DNA from 3 places in the Streptomyces spectabilis genome. Region 3 is predicted to be linked to each of the others. Evidence: riboswitches for the same ligand, from Rfam matches in the RefSeq annotation. Region 3 holds a riboswitch; each other region holds the start of a gene.

Region 1 (7,391 bases), 5.2 Mb from region 3:
ATGGTCAGCATGAGCCAGATCCTCACCGCCGAGCGCGAGGACGGCACGCTGCTGCGCGCCAGGGCCACGCCGAACGGCATGCGGAGCTATCTGACCGGCAAGGTCATCGCGGTGGCGGGCGGCCTGGTCGCCGATCTCGCGATCCTGCTGGTGCCCGCCATGTTCCTGATCGACGGGCTCGCCGCGGCCCGTCCGGGCGCCTGGCTGACGCTCGCCTGGGTGCTCGTACTCGGCCTGGTGGCGACCCTGCCGATCGGCGCGGTCCTCGGCTCGCTGTTCCCGAGCGCCCGCAGCCAGGGCCTGATCCAACTGCCGGTCATGGGCATGATCGCGATCTCCGGCATCTTCTACCCCGTCACCGCCCTGCCCGGCTGGCTCCAGGCCGTCGCCCAGGTCACGCCCGTCTACTGGCTCGGCCTCGGCATGCGCTCGGCGCTGCTGCCCGGCACGGCCGCCGAGGTGGAGATCGGCGACTCCTGGCGGCACTGGGAGACCGCCGGGGTCCTCGGGGCGTGGGCGGTGCTCGGACTGCTCGTGGCCCCGGTCGTGCTGCGGCGCATGGCGCGCCGCGAGTCCGGGTCGAGCGTGGCGGAGCGCCGCGAGAGGGCCCTGCGTCGCATCGGCTAGCCGGGCCGCCGCTCCACCCCTCGTACGAGGGACAGGACGCATCCACGCGCCTCGACTTGGGCAGCCATGTCGGCGCTCCACCCGCGCCCGGGCGGAGCCCTCCGCCAGCAGAAAGAGACCTCATGCGCCGACGCCTGACCGCAGCCCTCCTCCTCGGCCTGGCCCTGACCGGCATCTCCACCGTCACCGCGGCGGCCGCCGGCCCCGCCCCGACGGCCCGGCACGCCCCGGCGAACCCGTCCCCGCTGCTCCCCGCGCCCGAGTCGCTGATCACCGAGGGCATCTCCATCGAGGGCCCGCTGATCAACAACCTCGGCCTGCCGATTCTCTTCTGAGCGGCTGCTCCGGCCACCGCGTACGGCCCGCCGACGACCGGCGGGCCGTACGCGTGCGAGCAGGGCCTTCCGGATCCTGGACGGCACTGTTCTGCGGGGGCATCACCCCGTAGGGTGTCCGCAGCAGCTGGTTCGCCCCACCCGCCAGGTGGGAGCGTCGTAAGAGGGAACCCGGTGAGAATCCGGGACTGCCCCGCAGCGGTGAGCGGGAACGACCGCCGTCACACGCACTGGGCCCGACCGGGCCTGGGAAGCGACGGCTAGTAGGTGTCCTCCATGAGGACGTGCCCGCGAGTCCGAAGACCTGCCAACTGCCCGTGCGCGGACCACTCCGCGCGCGGAAATCCCGGTGACCTCGAGGGCGGGTCGGCGTACACACCAGACGGACGACCGCGCTGTGCCGCGCGAGGTCGGCTCCGTCCGGTTCGTCATCCCTTCGCGCTCTCGTCCCCTCGCCGGGACGTCATGGATTCATCTCGCGAAGGAGATCCACGTGACCAGCAAGTCCGCAGCCGCGGCAGCACGGGCCACCGTGTACGGCTACCCCCGTCAGGGCGCCAACCGAGAGCTGAAGAAGGCGATCGAGGGCTACTGGAAGGGCCGCGTCACCGCCGACGCCCTCCGTGCCACCGCCACCGAGCTGCGCGCCGCCAACTGGCGGCAGCTCGCCGACGCCGGCGTCCACGAGATCCCGACCGGCGACTTCTCGTACTACGACCACGTTCTCGACACCAGCGTGATGGTCGGCGCGATCCCCGCGCGCCACCGGGCCGCCGTCGCGGCCGACGCCCTCGACGGCTACTTCGCCATGGCGCGCGGCACCCAGGACGTCGCGCCGCTGGAGATGACCAAGTGGTTCGACACCAACTATCACTACCTCGTGCCCGAGTTGGGGCCTGACACCGTCTTCACCGCGAGCTCCGCCAAGCAGGTCGCCGAGCTCAAGGAGGCCCAGGCGCTCGGCCTCACCGCGCGCCCGGTCCTGGTCGGTCCCGTGACCTATCTGCTGCTGGCCAAGCCCGCCCCCGGCGTGCCCGCCGACTTCGAGCCGCTGACCCTCCTGGACCGGCTCCTGCCCGTGTACGCCGAGGTCCTCGCCGATCTGCGCGCCGCCGGTGCCGCGTGGGTACAGCTCGACGAGCCCGCCCTGGTCCAGGACCGCACCCCGGCCGAACTCAACGCCGCCGCCCGCGCCTACCGCGACCTCGGCGCCCTCACCGACCGGCCCAAGCTGCTGGTCGCCTCCTACTTCGACCGGCTCGGCGACGCCCTGCCCGTCCTGGCGAAGGCCCCGGTCGACGGCCTGGCCCTGGACTTCACCGACGCCGCCGCGGCCAACCTCGACGCGCTGGCCGCGGCGGGCGGCCTGCCCGGCAAGCGCCTGGTCGCGGGCGTCGTCAACGGCCGCAACATCTGGATCAACGACTTCGAGAAGTCCCTGACCACCCTGGGCACGCTGCTCGGCCTGGCCGACCGCGTCGACGTGGCCGCCTCCTGCTCCCTCCTGCACGTCCCCATCGACGCCGCGGCCGAGCGGGACATCGACCCGCAGATCCTGCGCTGGCTGGCCTTCGCCCAGCAGAAGACCACCGAGATCGTCACCCTCGCCAAGGGCCTGTCCCAGGGCACCGACACCATCGCCGCCGAACTCGCGGCCAACCGGGCCGATCTGGCCTCCCGCGCCGGATCGGCCATCACCCACGACCCGGCCGTACGGGCCCGCGCCGCCGCGGTCACCGACGCCGACGGCCGCCGCTCGCAGCCGTACGCCGAGCGCGCCGCCGCCCAGCGCTCCCACCTCAAGCTGCCGCTCCTGCCCACGACCACCATCGGCTCGTTCCCGCAGACCGCCGAACTGCGCGCGGCCCGCGCCGACCTGCGCACGGGCCGGATCGACACCGCCGGGTACGAACAGCGCATCGAGAACGAGATCCGTGAGGTCATCTCCTTCCAGGAGAAGACCGGGATCGACGTCCTGGTGCACGGCGAGCCCGAGCGCAACGACATGGTCCAGTACTTCGCCGAGCAGCTCACCGGCTACCTCGCCACCCAGCACGGCTGGGTCCAGTCCTACGGCACCCGCTACGTACGCCCGCCGGTCCTCGCCGGTGACATCTCCCGCCCCGAGCCGATGACCGTGCGCTGGACCGCGTACGCCAACTCCCTCACCGACCGGCCGGTCAAGGGCATGCTCACCGGCCCGGTGACGATGCTCGCGTGGTCGTTCGTCCGCGACGACCAGCCCCTCGGCGACACCGCGCGACAGGTGGCACTCGCCCTGCGGGACGAGGTCAACGACCTGGAAGCGGCAGGCACATCGGTGATCCAGGTCGACGAACCCGCACTGCGCGAGACACTGCCCCTGCGCGCCACCGACCACGCCGCGTACCTTGAGTGGGCGACGGAGTCCTTCCGGCTCACCACCAGCGGCGTACGCCCTGAAACCCAGATCCACACCCACATGTGCTACGCCGAGTTCGGCGACATCGTCCAGGCCATCGACGACCTCGACGCCGACGTCATCAGCCTGGAAGCGGCCCGCTCCCACATGCAGGTCGCCCGCGAGCTCGCCGCACACGGCTACCCGCGCGAGGCGGGGCCCGGCGTGTACGACATCCACTCACCGCGCGTCCCGGGCGCCGAAGAAGCCGCCGCCCTGCTGCGCACCGGCCTTGAGGCCATCCCCGCCGAACGGCTGTGGGTCAACCCCGACTGCGGCCTGAAGACCCGCGGCTGGCCGGAGACCCAGGCGTCCCTGGAGAACCTGGTCGCCGCCGCCCGCACGGTCCGGGGTGAACTGCCCACCTCCTGACCGCAGATACGCCGTGGGCCGGGGCGCCGCGAGCGCCCCGGCCCTGGTCCCTGCCCGGCATCTTCACCAGCCGGTGAGCAGCAGATGGTTGACGGCCAGGGCGAGGGCCGCCTGGGCCGTGAGCCAGAGGCGGCGGCCTCGTTCGGGAAGCAGTGCCGTCGCCGTGAGCAGGAGCACGGCGAACGGCAGCCAGATGCGTTCGGTCTCCGCCTTGCTCATGCCCGAGGCGTCCGCGACCGCCACCGCCAGGAGGGCCGCGAGGGCGAGGCCCGCGACCCGGTCCGCCGCCGTGGACGCCCCGGCGCGCCAGCGGCGCACCGCACCCGGTGAGGAGCCCGCCGCCCGTCGCACCCCGGCCACCGTCGCGAGCCCCGCGATCAGCACCGTGCAGGCCGGATTGACCCAGATCCAGTACCAGTAGGGCCGCACCCCGCCCGCGCCCTGGTAGTAGCGCTCCACCAACAGGTGGTACGCCTCCCACCAGTTGAAGCCGAACGCGGTGAACACCGCGGGGACGACGAGCGCGCCCGCCACGAAGTACGGCAGCGGGCGGACCGTCCTGGCGAGGACGAGGACGCCCGCCGCGATCACCGCGAAGAGCGTGAGACCGTACGACAGATAGCAGAGCAGGCCGTACAGGAGACCCGCCGCGCAGGCGGCGAGGGCCGGGCGGCGGACCGTACGCGTCGCGGCGAGCGCGAGCAGCGCCGTCAGCCAGGCGGCGACGGCCGCGAAGTAGCCGTCGGCCGACGTGCCCATCCACACGGCGGCGGGAGCGAGCACGAGGAACGGCGCCGCCCGGCGCGCGCTCGCCTCGTCCCCGAGGGCCTTCAGCGTGATCAGTACGGCGATGACGGCCGTACTGCCCGCTGTGATGACGAAGGCGCCCGCCCATCCGCCGCCGCCCAGACCGATCCGGTCGAGCAGGACGAAGGTGAGCGGGGCGGCGGGCGGGTGGCCCGCGGTGTGCGCGGGCCAGTGGTACGCGCCCGGCTCCCCGAGCAGGATGTACTGGGTGTAGTCCCGCAGCGTCGCGGGGATGTCCGCGAAGCGGTCGACGACCTGGAGGTACTCGTACTTCGTGGTGAGCCGCACGGCCACGCCCCGGTGCCAGCCGTCCACCAGCGCGAGCGACCAGATCCACGCCGTCGACGCCGCCCACGCCGCGGCGAGCAGCGCCCGCCAGGGCAGCCGTGCCGCGAGCACCGGGCCGTGGGCGACGACCGCGACGGCGACGGCGAGTGCCGCCGGAGTGCCGGGGCCGACGTGCGGGTCCCAGACGGCGTACAGCGGCGGCCAGTTGACGTGCAGGCTGCCGTCGGAGCCCTCGACGGCCCGCCCGACCACGACGGCGGCGGTGACGAGGAGTGCGGCGAGTCCGGCGGCGAGCAGATCGCGGCGCGGGCCTGAGGTGCGTCGTTCGGGGTGGTTCACGCTGGCACGCTAGGCGGCCGGGGGCGCGTGCGGACCGCTGTGCCGCCCTCTGTCACGGAACCGTCAGATCCTCCGCCGCCCCCGGTGCGCCGCGGCCGGGCCCGCCGGAATCCGTCAGCGTTTCGTCATGCGTCGCGGCCGCCGTCGGGCCGCCCGCCGGTCTTACGGTCGACGCGAGGCGACGGACCCGCGTCGCGCCGACCAGCGAGGACATGCCATGGGCAAGCCACAGGGGCCGCCGGCCGCCGACACCGCACGCTCCGCGGCGGCTCGCGGACCGACCGGCCTGTGGCGCAGCCCGCTGCGCGGTCCCTGGTTCACCTCCGTGCTCGGCGTGGTGCTCCTGGCCGGTATGACGCTGCTCTTCGTGACCGGCCTGCTGTCGTACGCCGCGTACAACCCCGGCCTGTCGCCCGTCAACGACAAGACGCCCGACAAGGGGATCCTCGGCTTCTACCTCTTCCCCTGGCCGACCCGTCCGCGCTGGCTGTACCGCCTCACCCAGGGCCTGCACGTCACCGTCGGCGTCACGCTCGTACCGGTGCTGCTCGCCAAGCTGTGGTCGGTGCTCCCGAAGTTCTTCGAGCTGCCGCCCGTGCGGTCCGTGGGGCACGCCCTGGAACGCCTCTCCCTGCTGCTGCTCGTGGGCGGCGCGCTGTTCGAGTTCGCGACGGGCATCCTGAACGTGCAGTTGGAGTACGTCTTTCCCGGCTCCTTCTACCCCCTGCACTTCTACGGCGCGTGGGTGTTCTTCGCCGGATTCGCCGCCCACGTGGCGCTGAAACTACCGCGCACCGTACGGGTGTTGCGGGAGCGCGGCTTCCGGGCGCAGCTGCGGACGCGCGCGCCGGAAGGCGACGGCGGCTCGGGGCTCGTCGCCGCCCGGCCCGCCGAGCCGACCGTGTCCCGGCGCGGCGCGCTCGGCCTGGTCGGCGGCGGCTCGCTGCTGCTGTTCGCGACGACCGCCGGGCAGAGCTTCGACGGCTGGCCGCGCGCCACGGCCCTGTTCGCGCCGCACGGCGGCCGGGACCCGGGCACCGGGCTCGGCGCGTTCCAGGTCAACAAGACGGCCGCGGCCGTGGGCCTGGGGCGCCGTGACCTCGTCGACGGCTGGCGGCTCGACCTGGTGGGCCGGGGCCGCACCGTGCGCCTGACCCGCGCCGACCTGCTCGCCCTGCCGCAGCACCGCGCGGACCTGCCCCTCGCGTGCGTGGAGGGCTGGTCGACGTCCGACCAGGCCTGGCAGGGCGTGCGCCTGCGCGACCTGGCCGCGCTCGTCGGGTACGACGGGGAGAGGGCCGACCCGCCCGGCGTCCTCGTGGAGTCCTTGCAGACGCGCGGCGCCTTCCGCCGCGCCGCGCTGCGCGACAACCAGGTCCGCGACCCGCGCTCGCTGCTCGCCCTGCGCGTCAACGGCGCCGACCTGAGCCCGGACCACGGCTACCCGGCACGCGTCATCGTGCCCGCCGCGCCGGGCGTGCTGAACACCAAGTGGGTGGCGCGGATGACGTTCGGGGAGCTGGTGTGAGGCGCACGGAGAGGCCGACGGCAGGACGACCGGGCGCGGGGAGCCGGTGGGCCGCGGCGGCGCGCCGCCGGTACGGGGCGGGCCCCTGCCACCTCGTGCTGCTGCTCGCCTCGTTCGCGCTCGCCGGGTACGCGGGGGTGCGGCTGCTGCGCGACGACTGGGCGGCGGTCCCGGTGTGGTTCGTCGGGGCGGCGCTGCTGCACGACCTCGCGCTCGTGCCTCTGTACGCGGCCGCCGACCGGGCCGTGACGGCCGCGCTCGGCGGGCGGCGCCGGAACCTGACCGCGTTCGTACGGGTTCCGGCGGCCCTGTCGCTGCTGCTCCTGCTGGTGTGGTTCCCGCTGATCACCCGTCAGGTGCCGCGCTACGAACGCGTCACGGGGCTGTCCGCCGACGTGTTCCTGGCCCGCTGGCTGCTGGTCACGGCGGGCCTCTTCGCGGGCTCGGCGCTGTGGCTCGCGCTGCGGGCCGCGCGCCGCCGCAGGGCCACGAAGCAGCGGCCGTCGGCCGTCCACTGATCGGCCGGGCGCAGCCCCGCCCGGCGGGCGTACCCGAGGAGCGCGGCCGCGCCCAGCCGGGCCCACGGGAACGTGGCGCCGGGCCGGGCGCGCCCCGTGCCGTCGTCGACCCGCACGCGCACCCGCTCGTCCATCTC
Region 2 (7,391 bases), 2.4 Mb from region 3:
GACTCGCGAAGGGCCTCGCGGGTCTGCGCGTCCCACACGCCGAGCTTCTTGAGGTCCTGCACCAGGTAGGAGTTGACCTGGAGGAACTCGCCGGACAGCGTCTCGCGCTTGAAGAGGTTGGAGACCTGCGGCTCGATGCACTCGTAGACGCCCGCGATGGAGGCGATGGTGGCGGTCGGGGCGATGGCCAGGAGCAGCGAGTTGCGCATGCCGACCTTGCCGATGCGCTCCCGCAGCGCGTCCCAGCGCTCGGGCCAGGCGCGCTCCGCCGCGGTGTGCTCGTAGTGGTCGGGGTGCAGGACGCCGCGCGCCGTGCGGGTCTTCTCCCAGGCGGGCAGCGGGCCGTGGCGCTCGGCGAGGTCCGCGGAGGCCTCGTAGGCGGCGAGCATGATCCGCTCGGCGATCCTCGTGGACAGCGCCTTCGCCTCGGGGGAGTCGAAGGGCAGCCGCAGCTGGAAGAAGACGTCCTGCAGACCCATGGCGCCCAGGCCCACGGGGCGCCACTTGGCGTTGGAGTTCCCGGCCTGCTCGGTCGGGTAGAAGTTGATGTCCACGACGCGGTCGAGGAACGTCACGGCGGTGCGGACGGTGGCGTCCAGGCGCTCCCAGTCGATGTCCCCGTCGGCCACGAAGGCCCCGAGGTTCACCGAGCCGAGGTTGCACACGGCCGTCTCGCCGTCGTCCGTGACCTCCAGGATCTCCGTGCACAGGTTGGAGGAGTGCACGGTGTGGCCGGGCTCGGCGGTCTGGTTGGCGGTGCGGTTGGAGGTGTCCTTGAAGGTCATCCAGCCGTTGCCGGTCTGCGCGAGGGTGCGCATCATGCGGCCGTACAGGTCACGGGCCGGCATGGTCTTGCGGGCCAGGCCCTTGGCCTCGGCCGCGCGGTACGCGGCGTCGAACTCCTCGCCCCACAGGTCGACGAGCTCGGGCGTGTCGGCGGGCGAGAACAGCGACCACTCCTGGTCGGCGGCGACCCGGCGCATGAACTCGTCCGGGATCCAGTGCGCGAGGTTCAGGTTGTGGGTGCGCCGGGCGTCCTCGCCGGTGTTGTCCCGCAGCTCCAGGAACTCCTCGATGTCGGAGTGCCAGGTCTCCAGGTAGACCGCGGCGGCGCCCTTGCGGCGGCCGCCCTGGTTCACGGCGGCGACGGAGGCGTCGAGCGTCTTCAGGAACGGCACGATGCCGTTGGAGTGGCCGTTCGTGCCGCGGATCAGCGAACCGCGCGAGCGGATGCGGGAGTACGACAGGCCGATGCCGCCGGCGTGCTTCGACAGGCGCGCCACCTGGTGGTAGCGGTCGTAGATCGAGTCCAGCTCGTCGAGCGGCGAGTCGAGCAGGTAGCAGCTCGACATCTGCGGGTGCCGGGTGCCGGAGTTGAAGAGCGTCGGCGAGGACGGCAGGTAGTCCAGACGGCTCATCAGGCCGTACAGGGAGGCGACCTCGTCCAGGGCGCGCGCGGAGTCGTCCTCGGCGAGACCGGCGGCCACGCGCAGCATGAAGTGCTGCGGCGTCTCGATGACCTTGCGGGTGATCGGGTGGCGCAGCAGATAGCGGCTGTGCAGCGTGCGCAGGCCGAAGTAGCCGAAGCGGCGGTCGGCGCCGTCGGCGAGCGCGGCCTCCACGAGCCCGTCGAGACGGGCGCCGTGCAGGGCCGTGAACGCGGCGGTGCGGTCGGCGATCAGGCCCTCGCGGTGGCCGACCGCGACGGACTCGGAGAACGACGTGACGCCCTGCGAGGCGGCCTCCTCGCGGATGCCGATGGTCAGCAGCCGGGCGGCGAGCCGGGAGTACGCGGGGTCCTCGGAGATGAGCCCGGCGGCCGCCTCGGTGGCGAGCTCCCGCAGCTCGGCCTCGTCGGCCTTCGCCGAGCGCCCGCGCAGGGCGGCCGCGGCGACGCGTCCGGGGTCGGCGTCGGGGAGGTCGGCGGTGAGGTCGGTCAGGGTGCGCAGCAGCGCGGTGCCCGGGGCGTCAGTCCGCGTGGACTGCTCGGCGGGCTGCTGACCGGCTTCGGCCTGCGCTGACGCGGGCTCGGCGGGCGCGATGGTCACGTGGTGCTCTCCCTCGCTCGGCTCTGGGCATCGAGGCGGCTGAGGGCACACGGGCGCGACCGCGGGCAGCGGTACGTACGCCGCGTCCACCAGCCCATTCCACGAGGCCCGGACGTCTGCGCCCGGACCGGGCGGCACGGGCGTGCTGTCGGCAGGTCCTCGGACTTGCGGGTACGCAAATGCGCACACGTACACCGTTGCGGGACAGTTCCGGACTTGCACCGGATTCCCCTGCGGCGACAGCGAGGACGAGCATACATCTTGTGCTGGGTTTCGGTGGCACCCCTAGATGTTGTGTCGGAGGTGACCGTTCCCTCACGGGGTGTGGTCGCTCGTGTGCCTGTCGGAGCGTCAACTCGCAGGAGAGAAGCCCCAGACCGGGGGCGGGTTCGCAGTCCCGGCGGGGGGCGCGGACGCCGCGCCCCCGGCGGCCTGTCGGGCGGGGCGGTGGGGCAGGTCAGCCGCTCGTGCCCGGTGGGTCCTGGGGAGCGCCGTCCCCGTTCGGGGGCAGGTCGCCGCGGTCCGCCGGGAGGCCCGTCCCGCCGCCGTCCGGGGGCAGGACCTCGGGGTCGGCCTGCTCGGGCAGGGTGGCGTCCAGTTCGCGGTCGTCGGCGCGGTGGGCGGTCTCGGCGGCGGCGCGCAGCGCGGCGCGGTCCACCGCGCCGCGGTCGGCGGCGAGCTGGATCCGCAGCCCGTTCTCCGAGCGGACGTACTCGTGCCGGGAGCCCGTGACGCGGTACCAGCCCTTGCCGTCCTTCTCGCAGCTCTTGGCGGCGGGCGGGACCGTGCGGCAGTTCCCGTCGGTGACGGTGCCCCGGTCGACGGAGAGCGTGAGCTGCGCGCCGCCCTCGTCCTTCACGTACGTGGACTGGAAGCCGTCCTCACCGATCACGCCCACCGACTGCCGGGCGAGTTCGAAGCCGTCGGCCTCCGTCACGTACACGTGCTCCACGACCGTCTGCGCCGCCGTGGCGCGCTCCTCCAGTTCGGAGCGGTCCGGCGGCGCCGTGCCGGCGAGGCTGTCCGAGCCGCAGCCGGTGAGGGCGAGCGGGACGAGGAGCAGGGCCGGGAGGAGGCGGTGGGAACGTCTCATGCGTACATCCTTTCGCATGCGCCCGCCGCCGTCCGTGTCCCGGCCCCGGCCCTGTCAGTCCGTGCCGCCCCGGTTCAGTGGCCCGCGCCCACCTTGGGCAGTTCGGTGGCCACGCCCTTGTCCCCGGCGTCCGCCGTGTAGTCCTCGGGCGATGTCTCGTCGATGCCCTCGGGAGCCTTGAGCGCCTTCAGGACGAAGGTGAGGACGACGGTCACGACCACGTTCAGGACGAACGCCGTCAGGCCGATGTAGCCGATCTCGCCGATGCCGGGGATCTCCTTGGAGGAGCCGCCGAAGTGCTTCTGCGTCGGCGAGGCCACGCCGTACGCGGCCACCGTCCCGTAGACCATGCCGACCGCCCAGCCGGCCAGGAGCGCCCACCGGTGGAACCACCGCGTGAACAGGCCGCCCACGAGCGCGGGCATGGTCTGCAGGATCCAGATGCCGCCCAGGAGCTGGAAGTTGATCGCGACCGTCTTGTCCATGGTGAGCACGAAGGCGAGGGCGCCCACCTTCACCAGGAGCGAGACCAGCTTGGAGACCTTGGTCTCCTGCTCGGGCGTCGCGTCGGGCTTCAGGAAGTCCTTGTAGATGTTGCGGGTGAAGAGATTCGCGGCCGCGATCGACATGATGGCCGCAGGGACGAGCGCGCCGATGCCGATCGCCGCGAACGCGACGCCCGTGAACCAGTCGGGGAACATGTCCTCGAACAGCTGCGGGATCGCCAGCTGCCCGTTCTCGACCTTCACCCCGGCCGCGATCGCCATGAAGCCCAGCAGCGCGAGCAGGCCCAGCATCAGCGAGTACAGCGGCAGGATGGTGGTGTTGCGGCGGATCACGTCGCGGCTGCGCGAGGACAGCGTCGCGGTGATCGAGTGGGGGTACATGAACAGGGCGAGCGCCGAGCCGAGGGCCAGGGTCGCGTACGTCCAGGTGCCCGCGTCGCCGGGCACGAGCGCGCCCACGGGCTTGCCGGTCGCCTCGTTCGTCGCCGAGAACTTCTCGTTCGCCGCCCGGAAGATCTCGTCGAACCCGCCCAGCTTGATGGGGATGTAGATGATGGCCACCGCGATCACGATGTAGATCAGGGTGTCCTTCACGAACGCGATCAGGGCCGGGGCCCTGAGGCCCGAGGAGTAGGTGTACGCGGCGAGCACGCCGAAGGCGATGAGCAGCGGCAGGTCCTTGATGAACCAGTTGGTGTCCTCGCCGCCGCCGACGCCCATCACGTCGAGGACGGCCTGGATGCCGACGAGTTGGAGCGCGATGTACGGCATCGTGGCGAGGATGCCGGTGACGGCCACCGCGAGCGAGAGCCCCTTGGAGCCGAAGCGCCCGCGGACGAAGTCCGACGTCGTCACGTACCCGTGCTTGTGCGACACCGACCACAGGCGCGGCAGGAAGGTGAAGATCAGCGGATAGACGAGGATGGTGTACGGCACCGCGAAGAACCCGGCGGCGCCTGCCGCGTAGATCGCCGCGGGCACGGCCACGAAGGTGTACGCCGTGTAGAGGTCGCCGCCGAGCAGGAACCAGGTCACCCAGGTGCCGAACGACCGGCCGCCGAGGCCCCATTCGTCGAGGCTCTGCTCGTTCTCGGCCCGACGCCAGCGGGAGGCCAGGAAGCCCATGACCGTCACCGCGAGGAAGAAGAAGATGAAGACGGCGAGCGCGACGCCGTTCACGCCGTCGTTCATGACCGCGCACCTCTCTGGCCGCGGGCGGCCTTGCGGGCGCGCTGCTCACGCTGCCACAGCTGGTAGGCGATCATCGTGAGCACGGTCGAGATCAGCACCCACAGCATCTGGTACCAGTAGAAGAACGGGATGCCGATGAAGGCCGGATCGGCCTTCGCGTAGGAGCTCACCCAGAGCATGGCCACGAAGGGCGCCACGAGACAGACGGCTATGACCACACGGACCGGTGTGACCACCGGCTGTCTCACTTCAGGCGCAACCGGCACTTCAGGCGCATCTGGCATACCGCGGCTCCGTTCGCTCACTTATCCCGTGTTTAACGTGCGGGAAATCTAAGCGACGGTCTCGGCCTACGGAACCCCTGTCCGTATAACGGACGAGCCACAGAGCGGCCGAAAGGGCCTCTCAGCAGCAGCGGAACCCCTGCCGCGGGTCCGACTCCTGGCGGTCCGTCCGCATACGCTCGAACGCCCGCCGGGTCGGCACGGCCGCGGCCGGATGCTCCCTGCGGACGTGCGCCACGTACCGCTCGTACGCGGACTCGTCCGTCAACTCCCGTACGTACCAACGGACGGCGCGCAGCGCGCGGCGCAGCGGCCCGGTCACGACGAGCCCGCCTTCGCGCGCTCGTGGGCCGCGAGCTCCGCCTTCTCCTCCTCGGTGGCGACGAGCCCGGCGGGCGCGACGGTCTTCGACTCCACGAACGGCGTCTCGCTCAGGCGCGAGGACAGCGGGTCGCGGACGTGCCGGACGCACACGCGGGCCGCGTCCACGAGGACGATCACGACGAGGATCGCGAGGGCCGCCGAAAGCACGCCGTCCACGGTGGAGTTGGTGACCACGGTGTGCATGTCGTCCATGGTCTTGGCGGGCGGCAGGACCTTGCCGTCGTCGATGGCGTCCTGGTAGATCGAGCGCTGCTTGAAGAAGCCCACGCGCGGGTCGCTGGAGAACACCTTCTGCCAGCTCGCCGTGAGCGTCACCGTCGCGTCCCAGGCCAGCGGGATCCCGGTGATCCAGGCCCACTTGAGCCGTCCGGACTTCACCAGGAGCGTGGTGCACACGGCGAGGGCGACGGCGGCGAGGAGCTGGTTGGCGATGCCGAAGATCGGGAAGAGCTGGTTGATGCCGCCGAGCGGCTCGTGCACGCCGACCCAGAGGAAGTAGCCCCACATGCCGGTCACGGCGGCGCTGGTCAGGACCAGGCCCGGCTTCCAACTCACGTTCCTGAAGGGCTTGTAGACGTTGCCCAGCATGTCCTGGAGCATGAACCGGCCCACGCGCGTGCCCGCGTCGAGCGCGGTGAGGATGAACAGCGCCTCAAACATGATCGCGAAGTGGTACCAGAACGCCCGCAGCGAGTCCCCCGTGACCTTGGAGAAGATCTCCGAGACGCCGATCGCGAGGGTGGGGGCGCCGCCCGTGCGCGAGAGCAGCGAGCTCTCCTCGACGTCCTCGGCGGCCCGCGCCAGGTCCTCGGGGGAGATGGTGTACCCGAAGTTCGCGACCGCCCGCGACGCCTCCTGGACGGTGTCGCCGACGACGCCCGCCGGCGCGTTCATCGCGAAGTACAGGCCCGGGTCGATGATGCTCGCCGCGACCAGGGCCATCACCGCCACGGACGACTCCATCAGCATGGAGCCGTAGCCGATCATCCGGACCTGGGTCTCCTTCTGGATCATCTTCGGCGTCGTACCGGAGGAGATCAGGGCGTGGAAGCCGGAGAGCGCGCCGCAAGCGATCGTGATGAACACGAACGGGAAGAGCGAGCCCGCGAAGACCGGCCCGTCGCCGCGCGAGGCGAAGTCGGTGACCGGGTCCATCTTGAGCGTCGGCAGGGTGACGAGCACGCCGAGCGCGAGCAGCACGATCGTGCCGATCTTCATGAACGTGGACAGGTAGTCGCGCGGCGCGAGCAGCATCCACACCGGCAGGATCGAGGCGATGAAGCCGTACGCCACCAGCCAGACGACCAGCGTCGAGGGGGCGAGTGTGAAGGCCTCCGCCCACGAGGACTCCGCCACCCAGCGGCCCGCGACCAGGGCGATCAGCAGCAGGCCGATGCCGATGAGCGAGACCTCGCTGACCCGGCCGGGGCGCAGGACGCGCAGATAGAAGCCCATGAACAGGGCGATCGGGATCGTCATCGCGATGGAGAAGGTGCCCCAGGGCGACTCGGCGAGGGCGTTCACGATCACGAGCGCGAGCACGCCGAGCAGGATGATCATGATCGCGAAGGTGGCGAGCAGGGCCGCGGCCCCGCCGAACGGGCCGATCTCGTCCCGCGCCATCTGGCCGAGCGACTTGCCGTCGCGGCGGGTCGAGAAGAACAGGACCACCATGTCCTGCACGGCCCCCGCGAAGATCACCCCTGCGATGATCCAGATGGTGCCCGGCAGATACCCCATCTGGGCGGCGAGCACGGGACCGACCAGCGGACCCGCGCCCGCGATCGCCGCGAAGTGGTGCCCGAGCAGCACGCGCCGGTCGGTCGGGTGGTAGTCGATGCCGTTGTCGAGCCGCTCGGCGGGGGTGGCCCGGCGCTTGTCGACG
Region 3 (7,391 bases):
TGAAGAAGTCCGGCGACGCGGTCACGGTGACCGTGCCGAAGAACCGGAGCCTGGTGGAGTCGGGCTGGTACATGCTCTTCGTCACGAACGCCGAGGGCATCCCCAGCAAGGCCCAGTGGGTTCACGTTCCCTAGAGGCCCCGTAAGGGGCGCGGGGAACTGCGCGCTCAGCGCGCGAAAAGCCGCAGTCGCGTCTGCTCGGTACTCGGCAGACGCGACTGCGGCTTTGTTGTGGCTGGTCGCGCAGTTCCCCGCGCCCCTCAGGGGGCGTTCTTGGCGAGCCCGAGTGCGTACTCGGGCCACCACTGCCCGGCCTGCGGGCCACCGCGACACGTGCCGTCGGACTCACCGGGCCGCTTGACCCAGAGGTACGCATCGACCGACGGGTCGCCCGTCTTGGTGGTGGGGGCTTCGCCCAGGGCCCGCCCAGGGGGATTGCACCAGGGGTCCTTGCCCTTGCCGGTGTAGGGCCCGCGCCCATTGCGGCTCGTGTCGATGACGAAGGGCTTGTCACCGACCTTGGCGGACAGGGTCTTGCCGTAGGCCACGCTGGCCTCGGTGGTCTGGAAGTTGGAGACGTTCACCGCGAAGCCGTCGGCCTGCTCGACGCCGGAGCGCTTCAGCGGCTCGTACAGACCGTCGGGGTGCGACCAGCCCGCGTTGCCCGCGTCCAGGTAGACCTTGGTGTTCTTCAGGGACTTCAGCTTGGTGATGGCGCCCCTGAGGAGGTCGTAGCGCTCCTCGTGGAACTGCTCGGGCGTGCACTTGTCGACCATGTGCAGGACCGCGTCCGGCTCCAGGACGACCGTGGCGGCGCGGTCGCCGATGCCCTTGGCCACGCCGTCGATCCACGCGCGGTAGGCGTTGCCGTCGGCGGCGCCGCCCTTGGAGAACTGGCCGCAGTCACGGTGCGGGATGTTGTAGAGCACGAGGAGGGCGTCCCGGTCGGCCTTCTCGGCCGCCTCGGTGAAGCCGCGCGCCTCGTCCTCCGGCTTCTCCGGGCCGATCCACTCGCCGACGGGCTGCTCGGCGATCTTCCGGATCCGCGCCGCCTCGTCCTTCTTGCCGTCCTTCTCGTACGTGGCGACCTGCCGGGCCGCGTTCCCGTCGGGATTGACCCAGAACGGGTCGGTGTCCTTGGGCTGTTGCTTCACCGGACGGGTGGCCTCGTCGCCGTCCCCGTCGCCGTCGGACGAGCACCCCGCGAGCAGCAGCGCGGCCCCCGTGAGCGCGACCGCCGCCGAGACCCCCCTGGCCGTGAGACCCCGCCCGCGACCTGTGTTTCTGCGGTACATCCACTCCCCCTTGGGCGCACGGTCCGGTGCTCAATCCTGGCATAACTACGTGACCCTCACGAGGCCGGGAGAGCCCGTCCGGGCAGCTGTAGGAGAGCTGTTACAGCCCTCCGATGCGGGGTAGGCGAAAAGGTTGGGGGGAGGCGAAAGGGAGAGGCCATGAAGGCCATGCCGGACCGCACCCCGGAGCTGGGACTGGCGCGCGCCCTCGTCGAGACCGTGGTCACGGTCGCCGACGACTTCGACGCGGATCGCCACCTGGGCCGCGTCAGCCAGGTCTGCGCGGAGCTCTTGGACACGCTCGCCGCGGGCGTGATGTACACGGACGCGCAGGACACGGTGCGGATCGCCACGAGCCGCCGCGGGGAGCGGCTCGCGCGCGAACTGCTCGAAGCCCAGCACCTGGGCGGCCCCTGCATCGACTGCTTCGGCAGCGGCAAGCCCGTGGGTCCCGTCCGGCTCGCCGCGCGGGACGCGGTGGCCCGCTGGCCGGAGTTCGCGGCACGGGCCACCGCGCAGGGCGTCGACGTCGCCTTGGCTGTGGCGCTGCGGGCGCGGGGGCGCGTCTTCGGCGTGCTCGGCGTCTTCGCGGCGGAGTGGCGGCCGGACGGTGCGCCGGGTGCGCCCGCGGCCGACGGGGTCACGGGCCCGGCGCCCCAGGACCCCGGGCAGGAGAGCGCGTTGGGGCTCGCGCAGGCGCTCGCGGATGTCGCGGCCGCCGGGCTGCACAACCAGCGCGCCTACACCGAGTGCCGCGATCTCTCCCGGCAGCTCCAGGCCGCGCTCAGCAGCCGCATCCGGATCGAGCAGGCCAAGGGGATACTGGCCGAGCGCTGGCAGACCGGGACCGACGCGGCCTTCGGCGCGATGCGGCGGTACGCGCGCAGGGAGCGCCTCGTCATGGACACGGTGGCCGGGATGGTGCTCAAGGGGACGCTCGACGACGCGACGCTCCAGGACAGGCACGGCCCGTCCCGGTAAGGGGGCGTGGCCCGGCGTGCACCCGCGCCACCTGCGGCGTTCAGCGAGCGGCGGCAAAAGGCCAGTTGGCGTCAAACTCCCCTAGGCCGAAGCCGACTTCCGCTCTAGAGTCGTGGTGACGGCCCAAGCCCCCGGCCGGAGTGGAGCGTTCCGAACGCGGTGCGGCCCAGGGCGGCCGCGTGCTCCCGGACGTTCCGCGCAGTCCACGACCGATGGACCATCCGAAGCCTCCCGTGCCGACGCCGGGTTCCTCCCGCAGCTCGAGCGCGCGCGGTCGAGGACCGGCCCGGTCGGCGACTCCGGGGGGAGCGGGTCGTTGACCGGGCCAGGTTGTGCCCCGCTCCGGGGCGCACGCCGCCCGCGCGCGGCGCCCTCGCGGGCGCGGCGACTGGTTGACAGTGTCCATGACCACCTGCGACTCTCCCGGCGACAAGTCCATACGTCGAGGCGACGGTTGCCAGGAACCCGGTGCGACTCCGGGACGGTCCCGCCACTGTTACCCCACGCGCACGCCTGGGGAAGTCAGGAACTGAACCCGTCGTCCTCCTGCCATGGGGCGTGGAAACCCCAGAAGGAGAGCCACGGTATGTCCGCTTCCGCTGCGCACAGCGCACCACACACCGACACCGCCGCGATACAGTCCGCGACCATCCAGACCCGCGACTGGCTGATCGCCGCGGGCGCCGTGATCCTCGCGCTCATCACCCTGTACGCGGTCTTCATGGACAACGGCTCGCTGATCTCGGCGACCGGTGACTACCTCCACGAGTTCGCGCACGACGGCAGGCACCTCTTCGGTGCCCCCTGCCACTGATCGGGGCCGCTCGCACCATGACCGCGTCCCCAGAGACTCCCCCTTCCCCGAACTCCCTCACCGCTCCCCGCACTTCGACTCCCGCCGCCTCCCCAGCGGCCCCGTCCCCCGTCCTCGCGCTGCTCGGCCGCGGCCTCGCGGCCGGGAGCCTGGGCGGGCTCGCCGCCGGGCTCTTCTCGCTGCTGCTCGCCGAGCCCCTGATGGACAAGGCGATCCGCGCGGAGGAGGCCCGTTCGCAGGCCCACGAGCAGCATGACGCCGGTGCCGCCGTGCAGCACCACGAGGAGCTGTTCTCACGCTCCACGCAGCACGCGGGCCTGGTCATCGCCCTGGTCGTCGCGGGCCTCGCGATCGGCGTGCTCTTCGCCGTCGCGTACGCCCTCGTGCACCGGCGCGATCCGCGTGCCAACCCCTGGCCGCGGGCGCTCGCGTTCTGCGCGGCCGCGTTCTGCGCGGTCTCCCTCTTCCCCGCCCTGCGCTATCCGGCGATGCCGCCCGGCGTCGGCGACTCCGGCACGGTGGGTGACCGGCAGGCCATGTGGGTCGCGGCGGTCGTGATCAGCGTGCTCGGCATGTTCCTGGTCTGGCAGGTGTACGTGCGCCTCGCCGGCCGGTCGCAGCCGGTGCGGCAGCTCGCGGCGGCGGGCACGGCTGCCGCCGTCCTCGCGCTGCTGTGGGCGCTGCCGGACAACCCGGACCCGACGCCCGTGAGCCCCACGCTCCTGTGGGACTTCCGCATGCTGTCGCTCGCGTCGCACGTGCTGATGTGGGTGGTCTTCGCGGCCGTGTTCGGCGGCATCGGCCTGCGGGCGCTGCGCGCGAGAGCCGGGACCGAGGCCGCCTCGACCCCGGCTGTCTAGGGCGTGTCCGGTGGGTCGGCGTGGAGCAAGGAGCGGCGTCTGGTGCGTGCGATCGCAAGGCGCCGGGATGTCCTCGTAGCGGAGCTACTAGGACATTTCGGCAACGCGGCGAGCGTGCGTGCCAGGCGTCGCGACGCCGCGCCGACCCATCGGACACGCCCTAGGGGCCCACGCCCGTGAGATAGGCGGAGACGACCACGTTCGCCGAGTACGTACGGCTGGCGCGGTCGAAGGTGCCGCCACAAGTGATCAGGCGCAGTTCGGCGCGGCCCTCCTCGCGGGGGCCGTAAGCCGTCTTCGCGTCGAAGTCGTCGCGGCCGAGCACCTGGACGTCGTCCACCGTGAACTCGGCGACGGCCCCGTCGTCCCGCACCACCCGCACCTTCTCGCCGGGGCGCACGGCGCTGAGGTGGTAGAAGACGGCGGGCCTGCTCTCCGTGTCCACGTGGCCCACGAGCAGCGCGGCCCCGGCCGCCCCGGGCCGCACCCCGCCGCCGTACCAGCCGACGACGCCCGGCTGCCCGTACGGCGGCGGGTCGATCGCGCCCACCGCGTCCAGGCCGCGGGCCACCACCGGGGCCCGTACGCCGAGCGAGGGCACGTCCACGCGCTGCGGCCGCGCGTCGGCGAGCGGCTCGTGCGGGCGGGGCAGTTCGAGGCCGGGGGGCCTGCCGACGGCGGCGATGTCCCCGGTGGTCGGGTCGGAGAGGCCGCCGCGCACGTCGGTGATCTCGTTGCCCCACAGCCACAGGCCGACGAGCAGCACGGCCCACGCCACGCCCATGACGAGACGCCTGGTGCCGTGCGGGGCGTCGGCGCCTTCGGGCTCGGGCCCGGCCACGGTCAGTCGGAGCGGCGCCGGCGGACGCTGCGCAGGGCCACGGCGACGGCGGCCGCCCCCGCGAGCACCAGGCCGACGACGGCGTGCCGCGTACCGGGCCCGGCCTCCTCGGCGACCGCGGCCACGGGCTTGAGATCGGCGGTGCCGCCCCCGCCGGCCCGCACGGGCGCCTGCGGCGTGGCCTGGGCACCGCCGGCCCGGACGGTGCCGACGCCCTGGTGCGGGTGCCCGTCGCAGGTCACGGTGATCTCGTACGTCCCCGAGATCCCGGCCCTGAGCCGCGCGGATCCGGTGAGCGTCTTGCCGCCGCTGCCGGTCAGCTCGGCGTCCTTCGCGAACGCGCCGGAGCCCGCGGCGCCCGTCGTGCCGCGGCACCCCGAGACCCGCACCTCGACCTGCCCGCCCGGCACCGCGGCGGCGGGTGTGACCTGGGCCCTGACCTGGTCCTGGTCGTGCGCGGCCGCCGGTCCCGCCACCCCCGCGAGCGCGCCCGCGAGGACGAGACCCCCCGCGCCACGCACGGCAAGCGAACATATACGCATCGTGAACCTCCTGTACCAGCAGATTCACGCGCGCGGGGCGTCAGCGCATCCTCAGGACACCCGTCCGTGCCCGCGCGGGCTCAGACCCGGTCGACGAGATCGGCGATGGAGTCCGCGACCGTGGAGGGCCGGAACGGGTACTGGTCGATGTCGGCCCGCGAGGTAAGGCCTGTGAGCACGAGGAAGGTCTCCATCCCCGCCTCGAGGCCCGCGAGGACGTCCGTGTCCATGCGGTCGCCGATCATCGCGCTCGTCTCCGAGTGCGCCCCGATGGCGTTCAGGCCGGTGCGCATCATCAGGGGGTTCGGCTTGCCCGCGAAGTACGGCTTCTTGCCGGTCGCCTTGGTGATCAGCGCGGCCACGGCGCCGGTGGCGGGCAGCGGGCCCTCCGTGGAGGGGCCGGTCTCGTCCGGGTTGGTGCAGATGAAGCGCGCGCCGTCGTTGATGAGCCGCACGGCCTTGGTCATGGCCTCGAAGGAGTAGGTGCGGGTCTCGCCGAGCACCACGTAGTCCGGGTCGTGGTCGGTCAGGACGTACCCGATGTCGTGCAGGGCGGTGGTCAGGCCCGCCTCCCCGATCACGTACGCCGTGCCGCCGGGCCGCTGGTCGTCGAGGAACTTCGCGGTGGCGAGGGCCGAGGTCCAGATGTTCTCGACGGGCACTTCGAGGCCCATGCGGGTCAGCCGGGCCTGGAGGTCACGGGCGGTGTAGATGGAGTTGTTGGTGAGCACGAGGAACGGCTTGCCGGACTCGCGGAGCTTCTTGATGAAGGAGTCGGCGCCGGGGATCGGCACGCCCTCGTGGATGAGCACGCCGTCCATGTCGGTGAGCCACGATTCGATGGGCTTGCGCTCTGCCATGGGGTGCACTCCTGCGGGGTCTGCGTGAAGCAAGTGGCTTGCGGGGCGTCGGAACGGCGCTGTGCCGACGCCCCCAGCCTAATCAGGAAGGCTTGATCCCGACCCCGTCGATCACCCAGTACCAGTTGTTGCCTCCGGTGTAGCGGAAGCGGACCTGGGCCGTCCGGGCTCCGGCGGGGACCTGGAGCCGTACGGTCTCCACGACGGAGGGCGTGTCGGCGGTGTACGTCTTGATGACGACGGGCGCCTTGCCGTCGTAGGAGACGAGCACCTGGCCCTGCTGCGGGGACTCCTGGCGGTAGAACGTGGTGTAGGTGAGCGTGGCCGGGGCGCCGCCCGTGACCTCGTACGCGGGGCTGACGAGGGTGGAGTCGAAGGTTCCGGTGACGGACTTGTCGGACCACTCGTCGCCGTCGGCGACGGCGAAGACGTTCCGCGCCCGGAGGTTGAGTTCGCGCTCCTGGTCGCGCTGGGTCTTCGTCCAGAACTCGTCCGTGGTGAAGGACCAGCCGCGCCACTCGGTGACGCCTCCGCCGCCCATCCGCGTGTTGTCGACGCTCCAGCCGTCGGGCGGGGTGTGGGTGAAGCCGATGACGCCCGCGCCGACGCCGGTCTCGTCGACGGGCGGCTTGAGCCGGTCGCGCAGCGCGTCGAAGGCGTCCGGGCGGGGCTGCTGCACGGGGCGGCCGTCCAGGCCCCAGGCGGGGTCGACGGCGACGCCGAGGTGGGCGAGCGCGCTGACGGCGACGTCGGGCATGCGCACGTCGTACCGTACGGAACCGGCGGTGAGCCCCTCCCCCGCGGCGATGAGGAAGGTCTGCCGCTCGGGCCAGCTGGAGCCGCCGTGGCCGCCCCCGTCGGTGTGGCCGTGATCGGCGGTGACCATGACCAGCCAGTCCTCGTCCCCGTGCGACGGCCGTGAGGTCACGGCGTCGAGGATGCGGCCGACCTGGGCGTCGGCGCCGTGGATGGCGTCGAGGTAGGCGCGGCTCGCGGCGCCGCTGGCGTGTCCGGCGTGGTCGATGTTGTCGAGCTGGACGAAGACGGCGTCGGGGTCGCCCTCGGTGAGGGCGGTGACGGCGCGGCGCGTGGTGCCCGCGTCGTACTCGTCGGAGGGCGTGGAGACGCGGGTGTCGACCTTCGACGAGAAGATCGTGTCGGTGAGGGGCGCCCAGGAGGACACGGCGTAGGTGCGCAGG

The links. A riboswitch is a leader RNA that binds a small molecule or an ion and turns the genes downstream of it on or off. The one in region 3 is predicted to bind cobalamin.
Region 1: linked by a shared signal. The riboswitch ahead of metE (5-methyltetrahydropteroyltriglutamate--homocysteine S-methyltransferase) and the one ahead of CP982_RS16865 (CbtB domain-containing protein) in region 3 are both predicted to bind cobalamin.
Region 2: linked by a shared signal. The riboswitch ahead of CP982_RS27715 (ribonucleoside-diphosphate reductase subunit alpha) and the one ahead of CP982_RS16865 (CbtB domain-containing protein) in region 3 are both predicted to bind cobalamin.

The regions. Positions count from the first base shown of each region.
Region 1 covers NZ_CP023690.1:9,057,024-9,064,414, reverse strand. Annotated here, with positions in the region: gene CP982_RS38510 (ABC transporter permease) at 1-627, shown strand, start outside; gene CP982_RS38505 (hypothetical protein) at 750-962, shown strand; cobalamin riboswitch at 1,087-1,276, shown strand; gene metE (5-methyltetrahydropteroyltriglutamate--homocysteine S-methyltransferase) at 1,456-3,774, shown strand; gene CP982_RS38495 (hypothetical protein) at 3,838-5,208, opposite strand; gene CP982_RS38490 (molybdopterin-dependent oxidoreductase) at 5,426-6,736, shown strand; gene CP982_RS43155 (class I SAM-dependent methyltransferase) at 7,101-7,391, opposite strand, start outside.
Region 2 covers NZ_CP023690.1:6,288,601-6,295,991, forward strand. Annotated here, with positions in the region: gene CP982_RS27715 (ribonucleoside-diphosphate reductase subunit alpha) at 1-2,048, opposite strand, end outside; cobalamin riboswitch at 2,182-2,308, opposite strand; gene CP982_RS27720 (hypothetical protein) at 2,506-3,141, opposite strand; gene mctP (monocarboxylate uptake permease MctP) at 3,216-4,838, opposite strand; gene CP982_RS27730 (DUF3311 domain-containing protein) at 4,835-5,122, opposite strand; gene CP982_RS27735 (YbdD/YjiX family protein) at 5,244-5,444, opposite strand; gene CP982_RS27740 (carbon starvation CstA family protein) at 5,441-7,391, opposite strand, start outside.
Region 3 covers NZ_CP023690.1:3,896,465-3,903,855, forward strand. Annotated here, with positions in the region: gene glxA (radical copper oxidase GlxA) at 1-134, shown strand, start outside; gene CP982_RS16855 (glycoside hydrolase family 6 protein) at 260-1,294, opposite strand; gene CP982_RS16860 (ANTAR domain-containing protein) at 1,454-2,275, shown strand; cobalamin riboswitch at 2,695-2,823, shown strand; gene CP982_RS16865 (CbtB domain-containing protein) at 2,862-3,089, shown strand; gene CP982_RS16870 (CbtA family protein) at 3,107-3,949, shown strand; gene CP982_RS16875 (class F sortase) at 4,110-4,733, opposite strand; gene CP982_RS16880 (hypothetical protein) at 4,793-5,311, opposite strand; gene CP982_RS16885 (HAD-IIA family hydrolase) at 5,413-6,192, opposite strand; gene CP982_RS16890 (alkaline phosphatase family protein) at 6,275-7,391, opposite strand, start outside.